3 regions of the Anabaena sp. TISTR 8404 genome follow, and region 3 is predicted to be linked to each of the others. Evidence: predicted binding sites of a transcription regulator. Region 3 holds the regulator's gene; each other region holds the start of a gene.
What was found. Region 3 encodes NtcA, which controls nitrogen genes in cyanobacteria. Its sites were predicted from a motif close to TNTGTANNNNNNNNTACANA; they were not measured.
Positions count from the first base shown of each region.

Region 1: ACMX3D_RS09735 (DUF3155 domain-containing protein) is a predicted target of NtcA. The motif match lies at 2,030-2,049, and genes of this name have one in related genera.
Region 2: glnA (type I glutamate--ammonia ligase) is a predicted target of NtcA. The motif match lies at 5,384-5,403, and genes of this name have one in related genera.

Region 1 is NZ_CP180578.1:2,233,724-2,240,947, reverse strand. It holds gene ACMX3D_RS09745 (S-layer homology domain-containing protein) at 1-389, shown strand, start outside; gene ACMX3D_RS09740 (GAF domain-containing sensor histidine kinase) at 443-1,795, opposite strand; gene ACMX3D_RS09735 (DUF3155 domain-containing protein) at 2,079-2,396, shown strand; gene ACMX3D_RS09730 (cofactor assembly of complex C subunit B) at 2,799-3,332, opposite strand; gene ACMX3D_RS09725 (PadR family transcriptional regulator) at 3,385-3,732, opposite strand; gene ACMX3D_RS09720 (DUF3611 family protein) at 4,509-5,087, shown strand; gene ACMX3D_RS09715 (hypothetical protein) at 5,404-5,940, opposite strand; gene ACMX3D_RS09710 (YtxH domain-containing protein) at 5,952-6,302, opposite strand; gene ACMX3D_RS09705 (hypothetical protein) at 6,398-6,763, opposite strand; partial or broken gene ACMX3D_RS09700 (Uma2 family endonuclease) at 6,872-7,224, shown strand, end outside.
Region 2 is NZ_CP180578.1:6,462,972-6,470,195, forward strand. It holds gene ACMX3D_RS27885 (aminotransferase class V-fold PLP-dependent enzyme) at 1-654, shown strand, start outside; gene patX (heterocyst-inhibiting protein PatX) at 955-1,194, shown strand; gene ACMX3D_RS27895 (Uma2 family endonuclease) at 1,569-2,324, shown strand; gene ACMX3D_RS27900 (ferritin-like domain-containing protein) at 2,365-3,264, opposite strand; gene gifA (glutamine synthetase inactivation factor IF7A) at 3,563-3,763, shown strand; gene glnA (type I glutamate--ammonia ligase) at 3,845-5,260, opposite strand; gene apcB (allophycocyanin subunit beta) at 5,619-6,128, shown strand; gene ACMX3D_RS27920 (LL-diaminopimelate aminotransferase) at 6,437-7,224, shown strand, end outside.
Region 3 is NZ_CP180578.1:5,526,684-5,533,907, reverse strand. It holds gene ACMX3D_RS24040 (AI-2E family transporter) at 1-1,027, shown strand, start outside; gene ACMX3D_RS24035 (DMT family transporter) at 1,038-2,093, opposite strand; gene ACMX3D_RS24030 (hypothetical protein) at 2,361-2,741, shown strand; gene hisB (imidazoleglycerol-phosphate dehydratase HisB) at 3,206-3,856, opposite strand; gene fabI (enoyl-ACP reductase FabI) at 3,948-4,724, opposite strand; gene ntcA (global nitrogen regulator NtcA) at 5,662-6,333, shown strand; gene ACMX3D_RS24010 (DUF3084 domain-containing protein) at 6,502-7,224, shown strand, end outside.

The sequences.
Region 1 (7,224 bases), 3.3 Mb from region 3:
TAATTCCTGCGGGTAGTCAAGTTGTTGGACAACTTAAACCTGCAAAAGGTGGTTCGCAATTTGTTGCTCAAAAACTCGTGTTAACCTCAGGTCAAGAGTATCAAATTGCAGCTACTTCTGATGTAATTACAACAACCGAAACTGTCAACAAAGGTACTAGTACTAGAGCTATTATTACCAATACTGTCTTGGGTGCTGGGGCGGCGGCGGCGGTATCTGCGGTGACAGGCGATCGCGCGATCGCTACTGAAGAAGTTCTCGGTGGTGCGGCGATTGGTGGCTTAATTGGCTTGTTCTTCGGTCGCAATAGTGTTGACTTAATTGCTATTAATCCCAATACCGATTTACAAATGACTGTCAATCAAAATTTGTTGGTCTCAGTTAGATAGTTGTTAGTCAAGAGTCAATAGTCCATAGTCAAAAGGAACTTTTTGACCATTGACTATTGACTAATAGGTAACCAAAGAATAAATGTAGTTCCCGGTGCATCCTCTGATGCGATCGCTCTTGTAATTGCTGGACTGAAAACTTCGATTTCACCTTGCATTTGCTCGATTAATTGTTTAGCGATCGCTAGTCCCAATCCTGTACCGGGAATTTCTGTTTGTGCTTGTACACCCCGATAATGTCTTTCGCCCAAATGTGCTATATCCTCTTGGGGAATTCCTGGGCCAGTATCACTAATAGCAATACCTAAAAAATTTGCTCTTTCTTGCCCTGCATGAATGTAAATCTTGCCGCCTTTTGGTGTGTATTTCAAAGCATTATCAATGATATTACTTAGTACTTCTTGCAAGGCTTTAATATTGACCCGAACTAAAGGTAAGTTTTTGGGAATTTCTGTTTTTAATTTCAGATGACGTTCTTGGGCGATCGCTTTTGCTGATGCTAATAATGGTGCTAATAAATCAGCTAAAGAGCAATCAGTTTCTTGTTCTCCTGTACCTGGTAATAACAAAATTGGCTTCGGTTCTGGTTGTACTGTTGCTTCGACAAATACTTCATTTTCTGGTAGCGCCAGCGGTGCTAAATCTAATTCTGTCCAGTCAATAACTTGCTCAAATTGTTGCAATAATTCTTTCAGGCGATCGCTTTCTCGAACAATATTCGCTCCCACTTCTCGGTTAGGGTCGCCTGGGCGCAGTCTTTTAAATAGCAATTTGCCAAAAGTCCGCAATGCTGTCAAGGGATTGCGAAATTGGTGTAATAAATTATCTAATAAATCTCGCTGCTGTTCTTGCAGAAGTTGTTGTTGATGTAACTGTTGTTGCAACCATGCGCGACGCTGATCTAAAACACAAGCGATCGCCAAAGTCTGGACTATCTTTTGAATTGTACTTTGTTCTTGTTGACTCCAAGCTCGGTCTTCTCTACATGTCACCAGTAATCCCATCATTACACCCTCATGAACCAAGGGCAGAACAATCTGGTGTCCACTCAGTAAATACTCTTCTTGAAAATCTGCTTGTCCAGTATCTGTTGTGTCTACTTCTGGCGATGAAGCCGTAGATTCCGTAGCTGCTGTTAATAACCTTTTTTGCTGTTTGGGGAGTAGCAAAATATTACTAATTTGCAATTGTTTGCGTGCTTTTACTTCAGTATTTTCTTCTCCTGGTGGTAATCCTGCTGTTTCTGGATAAACTACTACAGGAATTAGTTTCGCCTCAGTTGTTGGAGCTTCTACCAATTCTTGTGTTAAATAAACCACACTTAAAGAGGCTCCCAACCCTTGGGCTAACAATGCTATTTGTTCTCGGCATAAAGCCACAAAATCTGAACTAGCAGACATTAACATTTTTCATTTCTTGCTCAGGATCACGAACTTTGAGGGAATTTTCAAGAATTAGCTTGATTGTAACTCTGTTTTTATCAAGCTTAACTCAAGCTGCTTACGTCATAGTTGAGATAAAGAAATTGTGTACTTTACTAGTTTTGTGATTTATTTGCCTTCAAAAAAATTATTTTTGTTGTATCAAAAGTTTATAAACTCTTGATTTTTTGAACTAGAACTTTTATAATTACGACGGATTTTGTAGCTATCACTACAATCTAATAGCTTGAAAGAGGAGGAAAATAGGTTGGCAAGGAGACGGAAAAGGAAGAGTCGTCGTCGCCAGGAAGGACGGCGGATTTTAGAGCATGTGCCTCAATATAGCATCGAAAGCGGCGAAGAAAAACCTGTGACAGCAGCAAGAAAATTCATTCAAGCTGAAGGTATCTTGCCACCGGCTTTGCTACTCGTAAAGCGCAATGAACACACCACAGACCGATATTTCTGGGCAGAAAAGGGTCTGTTTGGTGCTCAGTACGTAGAAGAAAACCACTTCTTGTTTCCCAGCTTGCGGACATTAGAAGCTCCGGCTGGTTCAGAACCTGTGGCTGTAGCCGCTCGCTGAACTTCAATTGGTGATCCTACGTGTTGAATTTGTTCTGAATATTCATTTAACTGGCAAAGTTGCTCAGTTTATGCAAAATTTTCAATTTTTTTTAAATTTGGGTCTGATTTGCCAGTAGAGGTTTAGTCCAGGCGGTTGGACAAACAACTCGGCTCAAGCCAAATTGGTTGGGATGAGTTGGCTTATCATCAAATACGCATCAGGGAGCTAGAAAGAGCGATTACAAAGCATCCAAAAGCGAGAGTAGTATGCACTTTCCTTTTGCAGGCGACGTTACAAGATACTTTTTTCTCTAAAGCATTTCGTTTTAGAGAAAACTTACATCACAACAATCCTCTTTTCTACTCCCTATTGTTTATTTCTTCTTGCTCATCACTAGAGGAAATGTCCAAAAACTAAAATTTAATCACTCAGTTTTAAATTGAGTGCTTTCTGTAACTCAATCAGTTCATCTCGATGGGCAGTTACAGTAATCTTAGCTGGGGAGTTTGATTCATCTTGATTAGCTTTTTGCAGATGAAGCAAAACTTTCTCAGTTCTTCCTGCTTTTTTCCAATAAAAAAAACCACTCAAAGGTGATAGCAATACTATCCCAAGCAAAAAACTGCTAATGTTAGGCAAAAGCAGTGATAGAACAAACGATAAACAAACCAAACCAACAGTTGCAAGCAGCGTCAAAAAAATTGCTAAAAACAAGCTGGGTTGGACAAAACCCTCAAAAATGACTTGATTTTTGTCAGGGTCTACCGCTGCCACTCGGTAAGACCGTGAACGGAAATAATCCTGCAATTGAGGCATTAATACAGCTTCGTCTTGCTCAGATACCAGTTGTGCTGTTTGTGTGCGGTCTTTAGTTGCAGCACGAATAAAGAAAAACAACCCAACTGATAACAATAAGGTGAGCAGCAACGTAGATGGCAGAATAGCAGTATCCATAAATGATTGTTACTGTGTGACTGGAGGAGATTTATTCATTATTAATTATTAGTTAATTTGTCCTCCCGTTGATGTACTCTTGCCAAAGACGCGTTAAATCCTGCGCTTGAACTTGCCATTCTGGAGAAACTTGGTACATTCGCCTAGGTCTTCCTCGTCCTTCGAGCTTTTTCCAATACCCATTAATTGCCCTTTCGTCTTCGAGAAACTTAATCGCACTATAAAGTACGGTATCTGAAAGTCGATAGGTAGGGTATTCAGTTTCTAAACGTTGAATTAACTCGGTTCCGTAGGATTCACCTTGCAGTAAAACAGACAGTATGTAACAAATTGCTAGTTCCTGACAGAGGTAAGTTGGCGGAGGATTTTCAAAGAATTGATATATATCCTCAAGTTTCATGGTTGGTGAATGGCTAAAAAAATGCCTTAGGGTGGGATTTATAATCCTTGTGTTACGTATTTAATATTACTAAATGTAATCATTAATACAAAAACACTGAGGCAGGTGTTCAAAGCGTCAACTTAAAAAATGCAAAACAATTATGCCCCACGCAGATAAAGTCATGGGATACAAGCGAAATTCTAAGGAGCGTAAGAATTACACTCCTATTTAAGCTCTAGGCAGTGTGGTGAGGAGCAAGAAAGACAGAGGCTTAGCCACTGTGTTAGTGTCAAATGATGCCGAGCCGATTAGAACTGCATAAGCATAAAATGCCATCGAAGAAATTTTACAAGTAAAATGCCATTTTGTCTGTAAAAGTTATGAAACACTTGTTTATTAAGTATTCAATAATAGCTTTCTATACATGAAATAACTTACGTACAAAGTTTAGTTGTTGATATTAGACCTGCCTTGAAAATAGGGAACAGGGAACAGGAAGAGGTATTTTCATTGTTTTTTGTGAGTGTAACTCATGAAGTCTCTTGCAAAAGTTGCTTTTGCACTTTTGTAGGAAACAGGAAAAACTTAGGTCTATTCCCCGTTCCCTGTTCCCGACTTCTGCAAGAAGTCTATTGGGTGTAAAGTTTTTGAATAGCTACACCTTTATAGCCCTATATGCCTTGTTTAAGTCCTTGATTTTTTCTTTCACTACGAATTTCTACTTGAGATATTCATAGGTCATCTGGTAAGTGTGATAGTAAATCTAGCAAGCGCCAAGCATTTTGGTGATCAGTATGTCACAAAATTCCGATGCTCCATCATCTTCTGCTAATATTCGGGCGATCGCCCAAACATTTCGCCTCACAGGTTGGATTAGCTTTTGGATTCAGCTAGTACTAGGTGTGGTTTCTAGTATTATTGTGCTGCTCTTTGCTATTTTCTCGCAAAGAGCCGGTAGCCCTAGTAATAATCCTGGGACTGGTTTTGGAGTCTTTTTAGCGGTTTGTGGACTAATTATTTTGGGTGCGGGTATTTATTTAGCTTTCCGTTACACCAGAATTGGCCGACAACTACAATCTTCCAACCCTAGCAACCGCCCCCGGAAAAGCGAAACTGTACAAGTATTACGCTTAGGTCTGTGGATAAATTTAATTGGTACAGTTGTCACACTTTTAGGGGCGCAGGCGATCGTTGGTACACTGGTGGCAAGGTCAATATCTCCACAAGCCATCACTACACAATTTTTTGATCCGACTCGGATTATTAGCGGTCTTGATATGTTGGTAGTTCAGGCAAACACAAACACAGTCTCAGCACACTTTGCTGGCTTGGTAGCATCGCTTTGGCTTCTCAATCGCATAAATCGCCCTTAGTCAAGTCAAAAGTTAAAAGTCAAAAGTTAAAAGAATAAAACTGAGTTTCAGTAAAATTTATCTTTAACTTATACCCCTACACCCTTACACCCTTGCCCAAACCCTTGATTTTTCGTCTCCGGAGTTATACCATTTTGGATTTTAGATTTTGGATTTTGGATTGTGAAAGGGTTTGTTGGTAAGCTTTTTAGCACTCCATCTGTCGCAAACATTTTTTGAATTGGTATTAGTCCTAACCTAATTTATTCATCTGCTAATCAGACTCCGATTCATACTGAACTCTGAATTCTGACTCCTGAATTCTATTTAAATAAACCTAAGAAAGATAATCTTCATCGTCAGAAGTACTATCCCAATTAGAAGCTTCATTAGAGCGGTATGCTTCGGCTTTGGTGCGGCGATTTTCTTGTCTTAAGGCTTCTCGTTCTCGCAATGTTAGTTGTTGCTTGTCGGTAATGGGCAAACGTTCAACTGTACGCTTAGAAGTTTTTTGGCGTGTAAAGGTCTTCCAAGCAGTTTTCATTCCAACAACAAGGCTACGAGTACCGACTTGAATATTTTGGGCTTGTTTTTTTGCACCATCAATGCTTTGGTCAACTTGTTTAACAACTTGACCTGCACTTTTGACACCTTCACTAACATCATTGGTTAAGTCGGTGATTTCGATACCAGTGGAGCGGATGGAATTTAAAGTAGGTGGTAACTCCCGCGAAAGGGTGTCAAAAAACTTTTCTGCACTGCGGGCGGCGCGTGCTACTTCTTGCAAAGCGGGTATAGCCGCCACTAAAACAGCAGTTAGACTGGCGGCGACTAAGAGTAGGGACAGTCCCAACCAAAACAGAGGATCAATCACGGTTATGCTATTTACGAGCGTTCCGAAGGCTGGGGAATTGAATCTGAGTCTTCTTCAGGTGTTTGCCGATTCAAGACTTCACTTTCGCGCTGACTAGCATCTATGCCAGCTGCGATCGCTTCCCGTAGTCTATCTAAAGTTTCATCCCAGTTACGTAGTGCATTGGCAGAAAGACGATCTGCCTGAATTTGTACACTCGTTGATAAATCTTCTGCTAATTCTGGGATAGCATCAGCAGATTTTTTCAGAAGTTTACGCGTTTCGCGCCCTGTGCGGGGAGCAATTAGTAAACCGGTTAATGCACCGATGGTCGCTCCTAGCATCATACCGCTAATAAAGACTCCAGAACGGTTATTAGACATTTGAATTGTTTCTCTCCTTACACCTATTTTAGGTGGGTTGTTTCCCGTTGTATAACCAGAATGATTTTATCGAGTTAATTTATCGTGACAATTTATCAGCCAGAAATGTTGCTATTGTTCATTTCGGCTTTGGTGAGTGTCTTTCTCAACCAGAAAGAATTGGATTTGCGAAAATAACGTTTTCCAACTCGCTGACCTAACAATAGCAGACTCACAATTTGCCGCACTTGCTGGATTTTGAATTGTAGAGATTGGTTTTTCAGGCGAAGATTGCGGATATTTTGCTGACTAATATTGAGATTTTGGGGTGCTTGAGAAAGTAGAGTCTGGCTACATTTTTCATAGGCAGTTAACCTATCGGTGATAAATGCTATTCGTGCTTTAAGTTGCCATACTTCCCAAGCTATAAAGAACAGCAGTAGAGAAATGAGAGTGTTAATGATGACTACTAACGTTACCATTGTTTACTTTTTGTTTGCTGGAGTTAGATGACTAGGCGATCGCCCAAAACTACACTTTGGGAATCAGCGATCGCTCATAATAAAATTAATCTTATTGGCAAAATACCTATGGAAACTCTCACCCTCAACATACCACCCGCCGTAGGTTTAACAGACGAACAGTTTTATCAAATATGTCTAGCCAATGATGAATGGCGCATCGAACTCACCGCCGAGGGAGAACTGATAATTATGCCTCCAACTGGCGGCGAAAGCGGCATCCAAAATTCAGAAATCAACATGGAACTTGGTTTATGGAATCGTCAAACCAAACTGGGTAAAGTATTTGACTCTTCTACAGAATTTCGCTTACCAAATGGTGCTTATCGTTCACCAGATGCTTCTTGGATAAAGCAAGAACGTTGGGATGCACTGACCCCTGAGCAACGGGGACGCTTTCCACCCATCTGTCCTGATTTTGT
Region 2 (7,224 bases), 940 kb from region 3:
GTGCAGGAGTTACAAGTGCGGGGTGTAGAGACATTGGTAGATGGCGCTCATGCACCAGGGATGATTCCCTTAAATATGCAGGAGATTGGTGCAACTTACTATAGCGGAAATTGTCATAAATGGCTTTCTGCACCCAAAGGAGCAGCATTTTTGTATGTGCGGCGAGATAAACAATCAGAAATTCATCCTCTAACAATTAGTCATGGTGCTAATTCACCACGCACGGATAAAAGTCGCTTTCAGTTGGAATTTGACTGGACAGGTACAGACGATCCTACAGCTTATATGTGCGTACCAGAAGCGATCGCCTTTATGGAATCTTTGTTACCTGGTGGTTGGGTAGAATTAATGCAGCGGAACCATCAGCTAGTTTTACAAGCAAGAGAGATACTTTGTGATGCGCTAAAAGTACAGCCACCTTGTCCAGAAGAAATGATTGGTTCAATGGCTGTTTTACCTATGCCTGTAAGCTGGGAAAATCTTAGTCATATCTGGCTACATGATGAATTGTTTGATCAATTTGGCATTCAAGTACAAGTAGTTCCTTGGACGGAATCACCTGGAATACTCATCAGGATTTCAGCACAGATTTACAATACTTTAGAACAGTATCAGTATTTGGCAAAAGCGCTAATAAAGTTGCTTAAACACTGAATATCATAAAAAAACGTTACAGTAATTTTTTCCGATTTTTTGACTGTTCGCCGAAATCTTAACCGTTGTTTTAAATAAACAGCATTTTGAAGGTTATTACCACTGCCTTTAGTGGAAACTCAGCAATTATGGTTGCAAACATTGCTGTGTCCGAATGCTGTTGTTCTATCTGTAGAATGGAGACCTAACGTTAAACTTAATTTCTTTCTGTCAAACAGAATACTTTTTGCCAAACTTTCCGGACACACATTCAGAAACTAAGTAGCAGTAGATATTAGAGTTCCACAAGAAATATCTGCTATGCGTGTTACATTTTCTCTTTTAGTTTCCAGTTTTTTGTTGGGTTCTTTCGTTTTTAACGGTTCAGCAACGTTAAATCGCTCACATACACTTATTAACAATACAGGAGTACAAATGTTGTTTTCGGCAAAGCCCAAACCCAAACCTAAACCAAATGAGCCAGAAAATCCTACACCCCATCGTGGTAGCGGACGCAGAGATTTAATTGAATCTCTCAACAATGCTTTTCCTGTTGGTTAAAAATTGTTTAATGCTAATAACAATTAAAGCGTTATCCAGATTTTCTGGCATCCAAATCACACTTTATCCTCAAAGAAATTTAATATTCTCTCGGTATTGCATCTTTAATCTCTTTTTCTAGAACTTCCTTGCCTTTTTGCATTGGTAACCCCAAGCAAACTTACTTGTCTTTAACATCACCTATTCCTTTAATCAGATACTTTTTTCTTTTTTCAGATTTTTGTTAAAGCCTTTCACTTTAAAATTCAGGGCTTCTCATTCAGATATTTTTTTAATTGGCGGAAAAATCTGCATTTAGGTATATCTAAGCGCGATCGCATCATACCTGCACACAGAGCGATAACATAAGAAGAAACTAATATTGATGCTGTGTTATGGCAACTCAAGTGGATGTAGCTAAATCGCTAACTGAAATGGTAATCACTTGGGAAGCATTGCCCAACGATTATCAATTAGAGGATGAACCTGTGGAGAATACCAATCAGCCCATTTTGGCTGGTGCTTTGCGTGAAAGCCTGGAAATTATTGGGTTCATCCAACCGCAGATGTTAATAGCCTCGAATTTTGGTCTTTGTGCGACTATCAATGGACAATTGATTGTGAAAGCACCTGATTGGGTTTATGTTCCAGCAGTTAATCAAATTTTGAGCGATCGCAAAAGTTATACTCCTAATTTAGAAGGTGAAGTACCTGCGATCGTGATGGAGTTTTTATCTGATACCGAAGGCGGGGAATATTCTGTCAAGCGCACTTATCCACCAGGAAGATGGTTCTTCTACGAGCAAATTTTGCAAGTTCCCATCTATATAATTTTTGAACCAAACAGTGGTTTATTGGAATTTTATCAACTGCAAAATCAACGCTATGAGTTCCAGCTACCTGACGAAAATGGTCGTCCTTGGGTAGAGTCAATGAATTTATTCTTGGGAACTTGGCAAGGTACTAAAGAAGCTCGAACTGGTTATTGGTTGCGCTGGTGGGATACGAATGGTAATTTGTTACCTTGGGCTGTAGAGCAAATTGAACAAGAACGTCAACGTGCTGAACAAGAACGCCAGCAAAAAGAAAGATTGATGGCTTATTTAGCATCTCAGGGTATCGACCCGAATAATTTGCCGACCTTTGAGTAGCCAGTAGGGGCGAATATCTGTTTGCCCCTACTAAACATTTTTAAACACTAGTGTTCTTTTTCTCGTCCTCCGACTTTTTAAGGCCGTTGATGAACATTGGTACAAACTTCTCCATAAATTCTTGTGGGTTACGCTGCCAAGCTTTTTGTGCTGCTTGAATTCTTGTAAACTGCAACTGGGGTGCTAGTAAAGTTTGTGGTAAGCGTTCCATCAAGTATTGGGGACGTTCCCACAATGGCATCGTATTTGCCACTTCTACCAACCTGGTAACTCGTCGCAGTTCTGCACCTAGGGTAATGTCCATGCCTGATTCATAGGCTGCTTGTTCAATGGCAGCATATTTACGCTTGGCTTGCTCTACTTTTTGCCGATGTTCTGGACTTTTATCGGCTATTTGTGCTAACCAACGATTTCCCCAGCGAACGTGTCCGGCTTCTTCTGGCAAGATTTTTTCTATGGTTTCCCGGATTTTGATGTTTTCTTCTGTTTGTGGTGCTTGCTTTAAAGCATAAATGTGGGCGGAGAAATATTCACAGCCGCGTTTTTCGGTAACGTTAATTGCGGCCAAGGCGGCAATGATACCGTCTTCTAATTTATCGCTGGCTTCGTAACTATCTTTGTCAAGCAAGCGCTCGAATTCATCAATATAAGGCATTCCAGGCGGATTTCCGACATCAGATCCCAGTTCTATTAATAAATCAGTTAGCCACATAGCATGACGCGCTTCATCTGCAATGTGGTGGGATAAATCTTTGATTAGTTCTCGTGGCTGTCCGTTGAGTTTTTCAATTACTTCTGTTAGGTCTTTGCAACTGCGCTGTTCGTTGTAGCGATAGCGATTGAGGGTCATCAGATGCAGTTCGCGATCGCTGACTACCCGTTTTAAGATATCTCTCGCACCTAAATTATTCTGGAATTTCCGTGGGTAAGTAACTGTCATAGTATGAAGTTTTATTAAGCGTCATTTTTGATACTATCTCAGTTTTTCGTTACTTGCCGGAAACTGGAATGATTGTTTTTTACAAAGGTGAATCTGAGCCAAAATATCAGAAATTCGTGACTTTTCCAAAAATTACTCACGCAATAATACTCATTACAGCCCCTAAAATATTAAGATTCATTTCATTTTGGTATGAAAAATCAAAACTGTAACTTAAGCTACAGAATTTTTGCTATATTAATAAATGAAAGGACTAACAGCTAAAAATATATAACTAAAACCTTAGGGGGACTGAAGTATGTCTATTCAAGAAAAATCTCGTGCATTAATGGCGCGTCAATATCAGCAAGTTAAAAACCGTCAACAATCAATGCTGATGCGTTCTGCACAAGAACTCGGTCTTCCTGAAGAAGTGTCCCATTATTGGAATCCCATTCAAGGCAAGATAGACCAAACCACACGCACGATTTATGGAAGCAGTCACGTTGCGATGAGCTAGGTGAAAAGAGTTGTTAACAGTTTTAACTCATAAAAAAAAGCCACCCCTGAAGGGTGGCTTAAAAATCACTGTGGTTTGCAATTAGCAGTCGTAATAGAGATAAAACTCATAAGGATGAGGACGCAACTGCAACTGCTCAACTTCATTAGCCAGTTTGTAGTCAATCCAATTTTGGATGAAGTCTTCTGTGAACACGCCTGTTTCGGTTAAGAAAGCGTGATCATTCTCTAGGGCTGCTAATGCTTTATCGAGAGAACCTGGAGTAGAAGGAACCTTCGCCAATTCTTCTGGAGAAAGTTCATAGATATTTTTATCTAGAGGTTCACCAGGATCGATTTTGTTTTTAATTCCATCTAAACCAGCACACAGCATCGCCGCAAATGCCAAGTAAGGGTTAGAAGTCGCATCTGGACAACGGAACTCTAGACGTTTGGCTTTGGGGTTAGTGCCAGAAAGAGGAATACGTACAGAAGCAGAACGGTTACCTTGGGAGTAAGCCAAGTTAACAGGTGCTTCATAACCTGGTACTAGACGCTTGTAGGAATTGGTGGTGGGGTTGGTGATAGCTAATAGTGCTGGTGCGTGTTTAAGAATGCCACCAATGTAATGTAATGCCATTTCACTTAGACCAGCATACTTGTCACCTGCAAATAGAGGCTTGCCATCCTTCCAAATAGATTGGTGACAGTGCATACCGGAACCGTTATCGCCAAAAATTGGTTTTGGCATGAAGGTAACGGTTTTTCCGTATTTCTTGGCTACGTTCTTAATGACATATTTGTAAGTCATCAGCCAGTCAGCCGCTTCAATTAACTTACCAAAACGGAAGCCGAGTTCACACTGACCACCAGTTGCAACTTCGTGGTGTTGCTTTTCAATGGGAACACCGCACTTCGCCATTGTCAGCAACATTTCTGTACGAATGTCTTGGAAACTGTCAGTTGGCGAAACTGGGAAGTAACCTTCTTTGAAGCGTGGTTTGTAACCCAGGTTGGGGCCTTCTTCTCTACCAGAATTCCAACGACCTTCTACAGAGTCTACGTAGTAGTAACCGGAATTGGCAGTTTGATCAAAGCGGACATCATCAAAAATGAAGAATTCAGCTTCAGGCCCAAAGAAAGTGGTATCACCAATACCAGTAGAAACTAGATAATCAACAGCTTTTTGGGCAATCACGCGGGGACAACGGCTGTACCATTCCCCTGTGCGGGGTTCCTTAATGCTACAGATTATGCTTAGGGTTGGCTCTGCCATGAATGGGTCGATCCAAGCTGTGTTGGGATCTAACACCATTGTCATGTCTGATTCTTCGATACCTTTCCAACCCCGAATGCTGGAACCGTCGAAAGGTACGCCATCAGTGAATGAACTTTCATCGATTTGATTATGGTACACAGTTAAGTGCTGCCATGTTCCTGGTGTATCGATGAATTTCAGATCAATCATCTGAATGTTTTGGTCTTGGATCAATTTCAAGACTTCTTGTGGGGTTGTCATTGTTACTCCTTCTCTGCCAATTTCCTATTGTAAAACCAGAATCTGCCAAAGCATCCTAACCCTACTGATCCGAACCAAGTTGTGACACACCTGGATTATCGTAAAGATTTGAGATTACATAATTATGTAGTTTTTGTTACAGATTCTCTGGATTACAGGTTATATTAACCTTTCGCACGTCATCTGTACAAAACTGGAAAGTTCATTTCATCGGGGGCAACTTTGGCATAGAATCCTTAAGTAGCGGATAGATTGTTTTTGTGCCGAACTTATTTTAAATAGCACAAAAATTTACTGGTGCGTAAGTGCAGCCAAATAAATATCAAACCATAGATAGCAACGATTGGGAGAAAAAGGAATGCGCGATGCAGTCACAAGTTTAATTAAGAATTATGACGTAGCTGGACGTTATTTTGATCGGAATGCGATCGACAGTCTGAAATCTTATTTTGAAAGTGGTACAGCACGGGTACAAGCTGCGGCTGCTATCAATTCCAATGCTGCTGCAATTGTCAAGCAGGCTGGTTCTAAATTATTTGAAGAACTACCAGAATTGATTCGTCCCGGTGGAAATGCCTATACAACTCGTCGTTATGCGGCTTGTCTGCGCGATATGGATTATTACCTACGCTACGCTACTTATGCGCTAGTTGCTGGTAATACAAACGTGTTGGATGAGCGTGTATTACAAGGGCTGAGAGAAACTTACAATTCTCTAGGTGTACCCATTGGGCCAACAGTTCGTGGTGTCCAAATTATGAAGGATATGGTCAAGGAACAAGTAGCAGCAGCAGGCGTGGTGAATGCTGCTTTTGTGGATGAACCTTTTGACCACATCACCCGCGAGTTGAGCGAGCAGGATGTTTAAAAGACAGATGGCAGTAAGTCTAAAATTTAAGTAAATAAACTCTTGATTTTAGGCTTGTCAATCTGTATTTCAATTGCTGCTGTATATGTCTGTTATCTAAATTTTTGTAAAGCGATCGCATCTTGTTTTTTTTAAGAAGGAGCGATCGCTTTTTTGTTACAAATTCTGTAGTTAAAAACAGAAATTTTTGTTAAATATTTATGCGTGGGTATAAAAGTATGAGTATGCATCTATTTGCTAGAAGTAACTCTGCTATCGTCAAGAGCAATTAGCTGTAAGCTGTTGTAGTGCGTATTTCACTATCTACTATGGCAACGATTAACGACAACTACCTGAAGCTGAAAGCTGGTTATCTGTTCCCGGAAATTGCACGACGGGTAAATGCCTTTGCTGAAGCTAACCCTGATGCCAAAATCATTCGTTTGGGAATTGGCGACGTTACCGAACCTTTACCAGAAGCTTGCCGCACAGCGATGATTAAAGCTGTGGAAGAAATGGGCGATCGCACAACTTTTAAAGGTTACGGGCCAGAACAAGGTTATGCTTGGTTAAGGGAGAAAATTGCAGCTCATGACTTTCAAGCACGCGGCGCAGAAGTAGATGCTTCGGAAATCTTTATTTCCGATGGTTCTAAGTGCGACACAGGTAATATTCTCGACATCTTTGGTGATAACAACGTCATCGCAGTGACAGACCCTGTGTATCCTGTATACGTAGATACTAATGTAATGGCAGGTCATACAGGTGCAGCTAACGATAAAGGTGAATTTGAAGGTTTAGTATATCTGCCAATTACCGCAGAAAATAACTTCACCGCCGAAATTCCGAGGGAAAAAGTCGATTTAATTTATCTCTGTTTCCCCAATAACCCAACTGGTGCAACTGCTACCAAAGAACATCTCAAAGCTTGGGTAGACTACGCCAAAGCTAATGGTTCAATTATTTTCTTTGATGCAGCTTACGAAGCGTATATTACAGATCCGAGCTTACCTCATTCTATTTACGAAATTGAAGGTGCGAGAGATTGTGCAATTGAATTTCGTTCTTTTTCTAAGAATGCAGGCTTTACCGGAACTCGTTGCGCTTTAACTGTTGT
Region 3 (7,224 bases):
TGGATGGTTATTATTACGTCTCTTTCAATATTTTCAACCTTTAGTAACCATTCTTGTCTTAGCTTCCTTATTTGCTTTCATTTTAAACTATCCTGTTTCCTTGCTGGAGCGTCAGGGAGTTAAACGCAACTATGGAGTAACATTAGTTTTTATCTTAGCTACTTTTATCCTGGTAACTTTGGGAATTACATTATTGCCCATAGTTTCTGAGCAATTTAATGAAATGGTTAAATTATTGCCTCAATGGATTGATTCTACAGAAGCAAAATTACATAGTTTAAATGAATGGGCTTTTAGCCAGAGTAGCCGTATAGATTTTAGTCGAATTTTTACTAAAATAACAGATAAAATTCCTGATGAACTAGAGTACATTTCAGATAGGCTTTTAAGCATTATTATTGACACAATTGATAGTGTTTCAGGAGCTTTAATTACAGTAGTGTTAAGTTTTTACTTATTGTTAGATGGGCCAAGACTGTGGCAGGGAATATTTAAAAAGTTACCTTGGAATTTTACCCAACAAATAAGTGAATCTATCCAGCAAAATTTTCAAAATTACTTGATTGGGCAAGGCACTTTAGCGTTACTGATGGGATTTTCCCAAACATTAATGTTTTTGTTATTTCAAGTTCAGTTTGGGTTACTGTTTGGGTTGGGAGTGGGAATTTTGAGCTTGATCCCCTTTGGAGATGTGTTTAGTTTGATTGTAATTACTTTAATTATAGCTACCCATGATTTTTGGTTAGCAGTTAAAGTGTTGGCAGTAGCTATGATTATTGATCAGTTAATTGACCAAGCGATCGCTCCCCGGTTATTAGGAAGTTTTACAGGGCTAAGACCAATCTGGGTATTGATTTCTTTATTGGTAGGCACTTATGTCGGTGGCGTTTTGGGGTTAATTATTGCTGTACCAGTAGCTGGTTTTATTAAAGATATTGCAGACGGTTTTACTCTGGCTAATAATTCTAATACTGCGGTTGCAGGTGAAGATGCAGAGATGCTACCGCAAGAATCTACATCTGCATAGGTTAAGAATTTTAAATACCCTTAAATCCCATTTCTGCTTCTACTTGTTGTACTTGGGTAGAATTTACCATTTCGGGAGCATTAGCTCGACGAGTGTAACGCATAACTCCAATTTGGCTGATGAATATTCCAACTACAATCAAACTACCACCTATATATTGAGGTGTAGTTGGGGCTTCATCTAATATAAAATAAGCGGACAAAATACCTGCAATTGGAGTAAATGAGCCAACTAAGGAAGCTACAGATACCGTAGAAGCTCTCAAACCTTTGAACCATAGTGACTGGCCTAAAACTATAATTATCACACTATAAAGCAGCATCCACCGCCACAAAAAAGGCGAAAATACTTCCACAAAATGATGTTGACCGTATAGCCATAAAGCCAGAAAGAAAAATACTATAGTCCCTAAAATAGTCCGATAGATGGTAAAAATTCCTAAGGGAATGTGTGAGACGTATTTTTTCCCAATAACTGTAGCCAAGGTTGCTGCTATTGCTCCCGCTGCGGCGAAAATCTCACCTATACCCAAATGAAAACCGGGCATACTCATCATGACTTGTCCAGGCGGTTGGAGTAAGATCGTCAGTGCAACACCAACAAAAGCTGCGATCGCTCCGATAATTTCCCAAAAATTTACCCGTTCCTTTAAAAACCAGATTGATAACGCTAAAGCCAGTGGTGGTTCTAATCTGCCAATCAAAATCACATTGTTGACATTGGTGAGTGCCAATGCTTGGAAAATTAAACCAGGAGCCAACGCTCCAGATAGAATAGATACCAGCGACAACACTAGCCAATTCTTCACAGATATTTGTTTCAATACTGTTTTTTTCCACTGTCGCCCATAGATGATCAGCAGAAGCATCAAAGCACAGATGTTACCAACGAACAAAACATTACACAGAGAAATAGGATTTCTGCCATTTATTAAGTTTTGCGCACCAATTTCTGTTAATTTGCGAGTAACTGCACTTGATGCTCCGAAAATTATGATTGCTACCCAGAGATAGGCTTGGTTGGGAATTTTGTCAATGAAACGATGCCATCTTCTCAGGCTAGTCACAACAATACCACTTGCAGTTGCAATACAAATAATGTCAACAATACTAAAAATTTTTGCTTAAGTCCAGGTGAGAAAAGTCTGAAATAGCCTTAAAAATTACCTGAGATTTCTTGACATCACAATTACCTGAGAAAATGCTGAGTTTAAACTGAATCTTCTCAAGGAATAAATTCAGACAATTTATGGCTAAGTTTCAGATCAGCTTCAGTAGCATCTGAGATGCTCTGGATGGTTGCTATAAAGCTCAAATATAAGGAATACCAACCAATGAAATTTGCCCCTTCCTTACTTACAGGTGTTGCTATAGCTGGTTTACTGACAGTTGGGGATGTTACATTACAAGGCGTACAACCTTCACAAACTCAAGCAATTGCTGCTGAAGGCAAAGATGCCCTGGGTTTAACTCCTCAGCAAGAAATTGACTTGATCACTAAAAATAAAGGTGTACCTGGTAGTGGTGATCAGCTGCGTCGTTTCTTCTTTGGCGACCTTGAACCTATCGGAATTCAACCTGGTGGTGCAGGTCAAGTTGTTAACCTTTACAACAAAGCTAACGATACTACATTTTCTTACTGTTCAACCTTTGATGTAGTTGTAGCTGTGAAAAAGGGCAAAGTTCCGAAGTTTCCTGCTAATGAAGTTAAGTAATTTTGCTTGGTAATTTAAGTAATATATATGTGTTTTAGGGTAGCAAACAGTATATCTGGCAGTTACCCTAATCTTTTTTTAGGCTAGTTGTACACTTACAGCAGAATTCAGGAGTCAGGAGTCAGAATTCAAAATAAGAATAGGCTCTATACCTAGCTTTGAGACTTAAATGGTGTCCTTTACTTACTTGAAATATCCTGTATAAGCTAATCGTCATTTAAATTGCACTATTTTCATAGTAATGAAAGCTGCAAACCCTCTCCCTTGATCCCTGCCCCCTGCCAAGAACTGCGGTCTCAATGTGCAAATTAAATGTTGAACAGCTTATAACATTTATCTCTCCCATACCAGTAGTTAATTCCAGCAGCAAGATGGCTCTGGGATTAGTCATGTTGAATCAAATTTGTAATGTTTATGTCATTAGTCATTTTATAGATAGAAATGACTAATGACAAATGACTAATTTATAAAACCCCTTTAGAACTAGGAATTGTCCCAGCACGACGAGGATCAAATTCAGTTGCCATGCGCATGGCTCTAGCAAAAGCCTTAAATGTTGCTTCAATAATGTGATGAGAATTGATGCCATCTAGTTGGCGGATGTGCAGTGTCATTTGGCTATGATTCACTAATGCCACAAAAAATTCCCGCACTAGTTGGGTGTCATAGGTTCCAACTCGTTGTGTTGGAATTTGCAAGCCGTAACTCAGTTGAGGTCGTCCAGAGAAATCTAAAGCTACCTGAATTAAAGCTTCATCTAATGGTGCTAAAAAATTACCAAAGCGGACAATACCTTTTCTGTCACCTAATGCTTGATGCAAAGCTTGGCCTAAAGTAATACCAACATCTTCGTTAGTGTGATGGTCATCAATTTCCCAGTCGCCCTTAGCTTTGACATCTAAATCAATCAAACCGTGGGAGGAAATTTGATGCAACATGTGATCTAAAAATGGAATACCAGTGGCAGCGTTGCATTTTCCCGTGCCATCCAGGTTAATAGTCACTTGCACATCAGTTTCACCAGTAACCCGGTGAACAGAGGCAATACGAGCGGTGGTAATTGCTGCAACTTGTTGTAGAACAGAGTCTTTACTAGAGGTATCGCTGATTTGCATAGCTAACTAGGGAGCATAAAGGCTGAAGTCTAAAGTATGAAGTAAGAAGTCTAAAATTTCATCCTTCATACTTCACACTTCATACTTTTGATTACATTCCCATAATTTCATATCCTGCATCCACGTACAGAACTTGCCCGGTAATACCACTGGCTAAATCACTGCACAAGAAAGCCGCCGTATTACCCACTTCTTGTTGAGTTACTGTACGTCGCAGGGGAGCTACTTGTTCAACATGATGAATCATGTCTAAAATGCCGCCAACTGCTGAAGATGCCAAAGTCCGAATTGGGCCAGCGGAAATAGCATTGACGCGAATATTTTGCGGGCCGAGTTCTGTGGCTAAATAACGCACACTCGCTTCTAAACCTGCTTTGGCAACTCCCATCACGTTGTAGTTAGGAACAGCCCGAACACCACCAAGATATGTCAGAGTAACAATGCTACCGCCTTCTGTCATTAAAGGTTTAGCCGCGCCACTTAACTGTACTAGCGAATAGGTACTAATTTCTAAAGCTGTGTTGAAACCTGAACGGGAGGTTTGGCTAAAATCTCCACTCAAATCATCTTTATTAGCAAAAGCTAGACAGTGGATGAGGATATCTAACCTGCCCCACTTTTCTCGAACTGCCTCAAAGGTAGAGTGAATCTGTTCGTCGTTCTGGACATTACAGGGAACAAATAAGCTGGGGTTGAGAGGTTCTACCAATTCCGCAACTTTTTTTTCCATCTTGCCGCGTTCATCAGGGAGGTAAGTAATACCTAAATTAGCTCCGGCGGCGTGCAATTGTTGAGCGATACCCCAAGCGATGGAGCGATTATTGGCAATACCTGTAACGAGGGCGTTTTTTCCAGTCAGATTCAGCATACAAATTATTAACAGGATCAATCATGGTAAAGATGTCTGAGCAGTATCAAATATTTTTCTTTCTCCTTTGGGCGTGGTGCGGCGTTAATAAAGCTACTATTCAAAAAACTCAAAGCTTGAAATCAAAGCCTTTTGAACACTAGTTGCTTCAACGAAAGTTCGTTGTGCAACGCACTGGCTGTTTTTGACTTCGGCGTAGCTGTACTAGCTTACCTTTTTGAGAAGGCAATTACAGCCTTGAAGTCTAAATTTTTTAGGGGAAATTAGAATACTTCAACTGCTTAGTGTATCACCTGGGACTTTTCAGACATCCTCTTAGGAGGATACTAGAAACTGAGGCCTGTTTTTCTTGGTTTGCCAGAGGATTTATAAAAATCATGTTTAACAACAAAGAATCCAGGAGTCAGGAGCCAGAATTGGTGAATTTACCTGAGTGCGACTGGTGGATGAATAAACTGTGAAACGCTACACCAAATTAGAAATTTTTTGGTGCTTCTAGATGATAAGTCTTTTTGCCTCATTAATAGCGAGGTATGAAGCCTTGGGTATAGCTTCGCTGAGAGCGAGTCTTTTTTCAATGGGAGACGCTACGCTAACGAGAGTCTTGAGTCTGAGTCCTGAATTCTAAATGCCGAATTCTTCTTTAATTCAATAGGTGTGTTTGCTGCATAAAAAATTGTCTGCTATTCCTGAAGATATTCTCAAGATATGGTGAATTTTTTTGCAAAAAACCTGATGAATACGACTTTGTAAGTACTTATAACAACTACTAGCTAAAAAGGTGAAAAATTATGTATCATTATGAACAAATAACTTGGAAGTGTAGGATTTGAGTATAGGAAAGTACAGAAAGGTTGACGGTGATTTATTCATTTTTCAGGTGTATTCTTAGGTAATCAGTTTCTTTGTTTTTCCGGCATTGGGTAGGGGAAGGGAGATGATCGTGACACAAGATAAAGCCCTAGCAAATGTTTTTCGTCAGATGGCAACTGGGGCGTTTCCGCCTGTTGTGGAAACGTTTGAACGCAACAAAACGATCTTTTTCCCGGGCGATCCTGCTGAACGAGTTTATTTTCTTCTTAAGGGTGCTGTAAAACTTTCCAGGGTATACGAAGCAGGAGAAGAAATAACAGTAGCACTATTGCGGGAAAATAGTGTTTTTGGTGTGTTGTCTTTGCTGACGGGAAATAAGTCTGATCGGTTTTACCATGCTGTTGCATTTACACCTGTAGAATTGCTGTCAGCACCAATCGAACAAGTAGAGCAAGCACTCAAGGAAAATCCAGAATTATCAATGCTAATGTTGCGAGGTCTATCTTCGCGGATTTTGCAGACAGAGATGATGATTGAAACTCTAGCTCACCGAGATATGGGTTCAAGATTGGTGAGTTTTTTATTAATTCTTTGTCGTGATTTTGGTGTTCCTTGTGCAGATGGGATCACAATTGATCTGAAGCTATCTCATCAAGCGATCGCCGAGGCAATTGGCTCTACTCGCGTTACTGTCACAAGGTTACTAGGTGATTTGCGTGAAAAGAAAATGATTTCTATTCATAAAAAGAAGATTACTGTGCATAAACCTGTTAGCTTAAGTAGGCAGTTCACTTAAAAACAATTGGAGGTAATGGAGTTGGCAAGTATTGTATTTTTGCAGATAATACCCGTAGCTGGAGGTAAATCATCAGTTGATTAATCTGAGCTATTGCCAATCTCTGATCCTCCACAGACAATGGTCGAAAGTAGTAGGCTGTATCTGGAACCATTTCGGTAGCTGAAGATGACCACCGGGTACATCCTCATCGCAGCAATTTTAATTTTGGGAGGCGTAATTGCCACTGTGGGCGATCGCATTGGCACACGGGTTGGCAAAGCCCGCCTCTCACTATTTAAGCTGCGACCAAAAAATACGGCAGTACTGATAACAATTTTTACAGGTGGGTTAATTTCAGCATCAACTCTGGGGATTTTGTTTGCGGCTGACGAAGGATTGCGTAAGGGAGTCTTTGAGTTAGAAGATATTCAAAAAGACCTCAGAAACAAACGAGAACAGCTAAAAACCGCAGAAGCACAAAAAAGCCAGGTAGAGAAAGAGTTAAGCCAAGCAAGAATTGAACAAACCAAAGCCCAGCAAGATTTGCAAGCAATTAATAAATCCTTGCAAGCAGCTAACGCTAAACAAAGAGAAACCCAAGCACAGCTTAATTTAACCATTAGCCGCCAAGCACAAACGCAAGCGCAACTGCAACGCACTCAAGGGCGTTTGAATCAAGTGGCAACGCAGTACCAACAAGCTAGATCTGAACTACAAAGCGTTTACAATCAAAGACAAGCCTTACAAGTGGCTGTAGGACAATTAAAGGCAGAACAGCAAAGACTGTACGCAGAGGCGAAAAAAGCTATTGATGAAGCGAAAGCAGCCATTACAAAACGCGATCGCGAACTTGCCAACCGCCAAGAAATTATTGAACAGCGCGATCACAAAATTGCCCAACTAGATAAA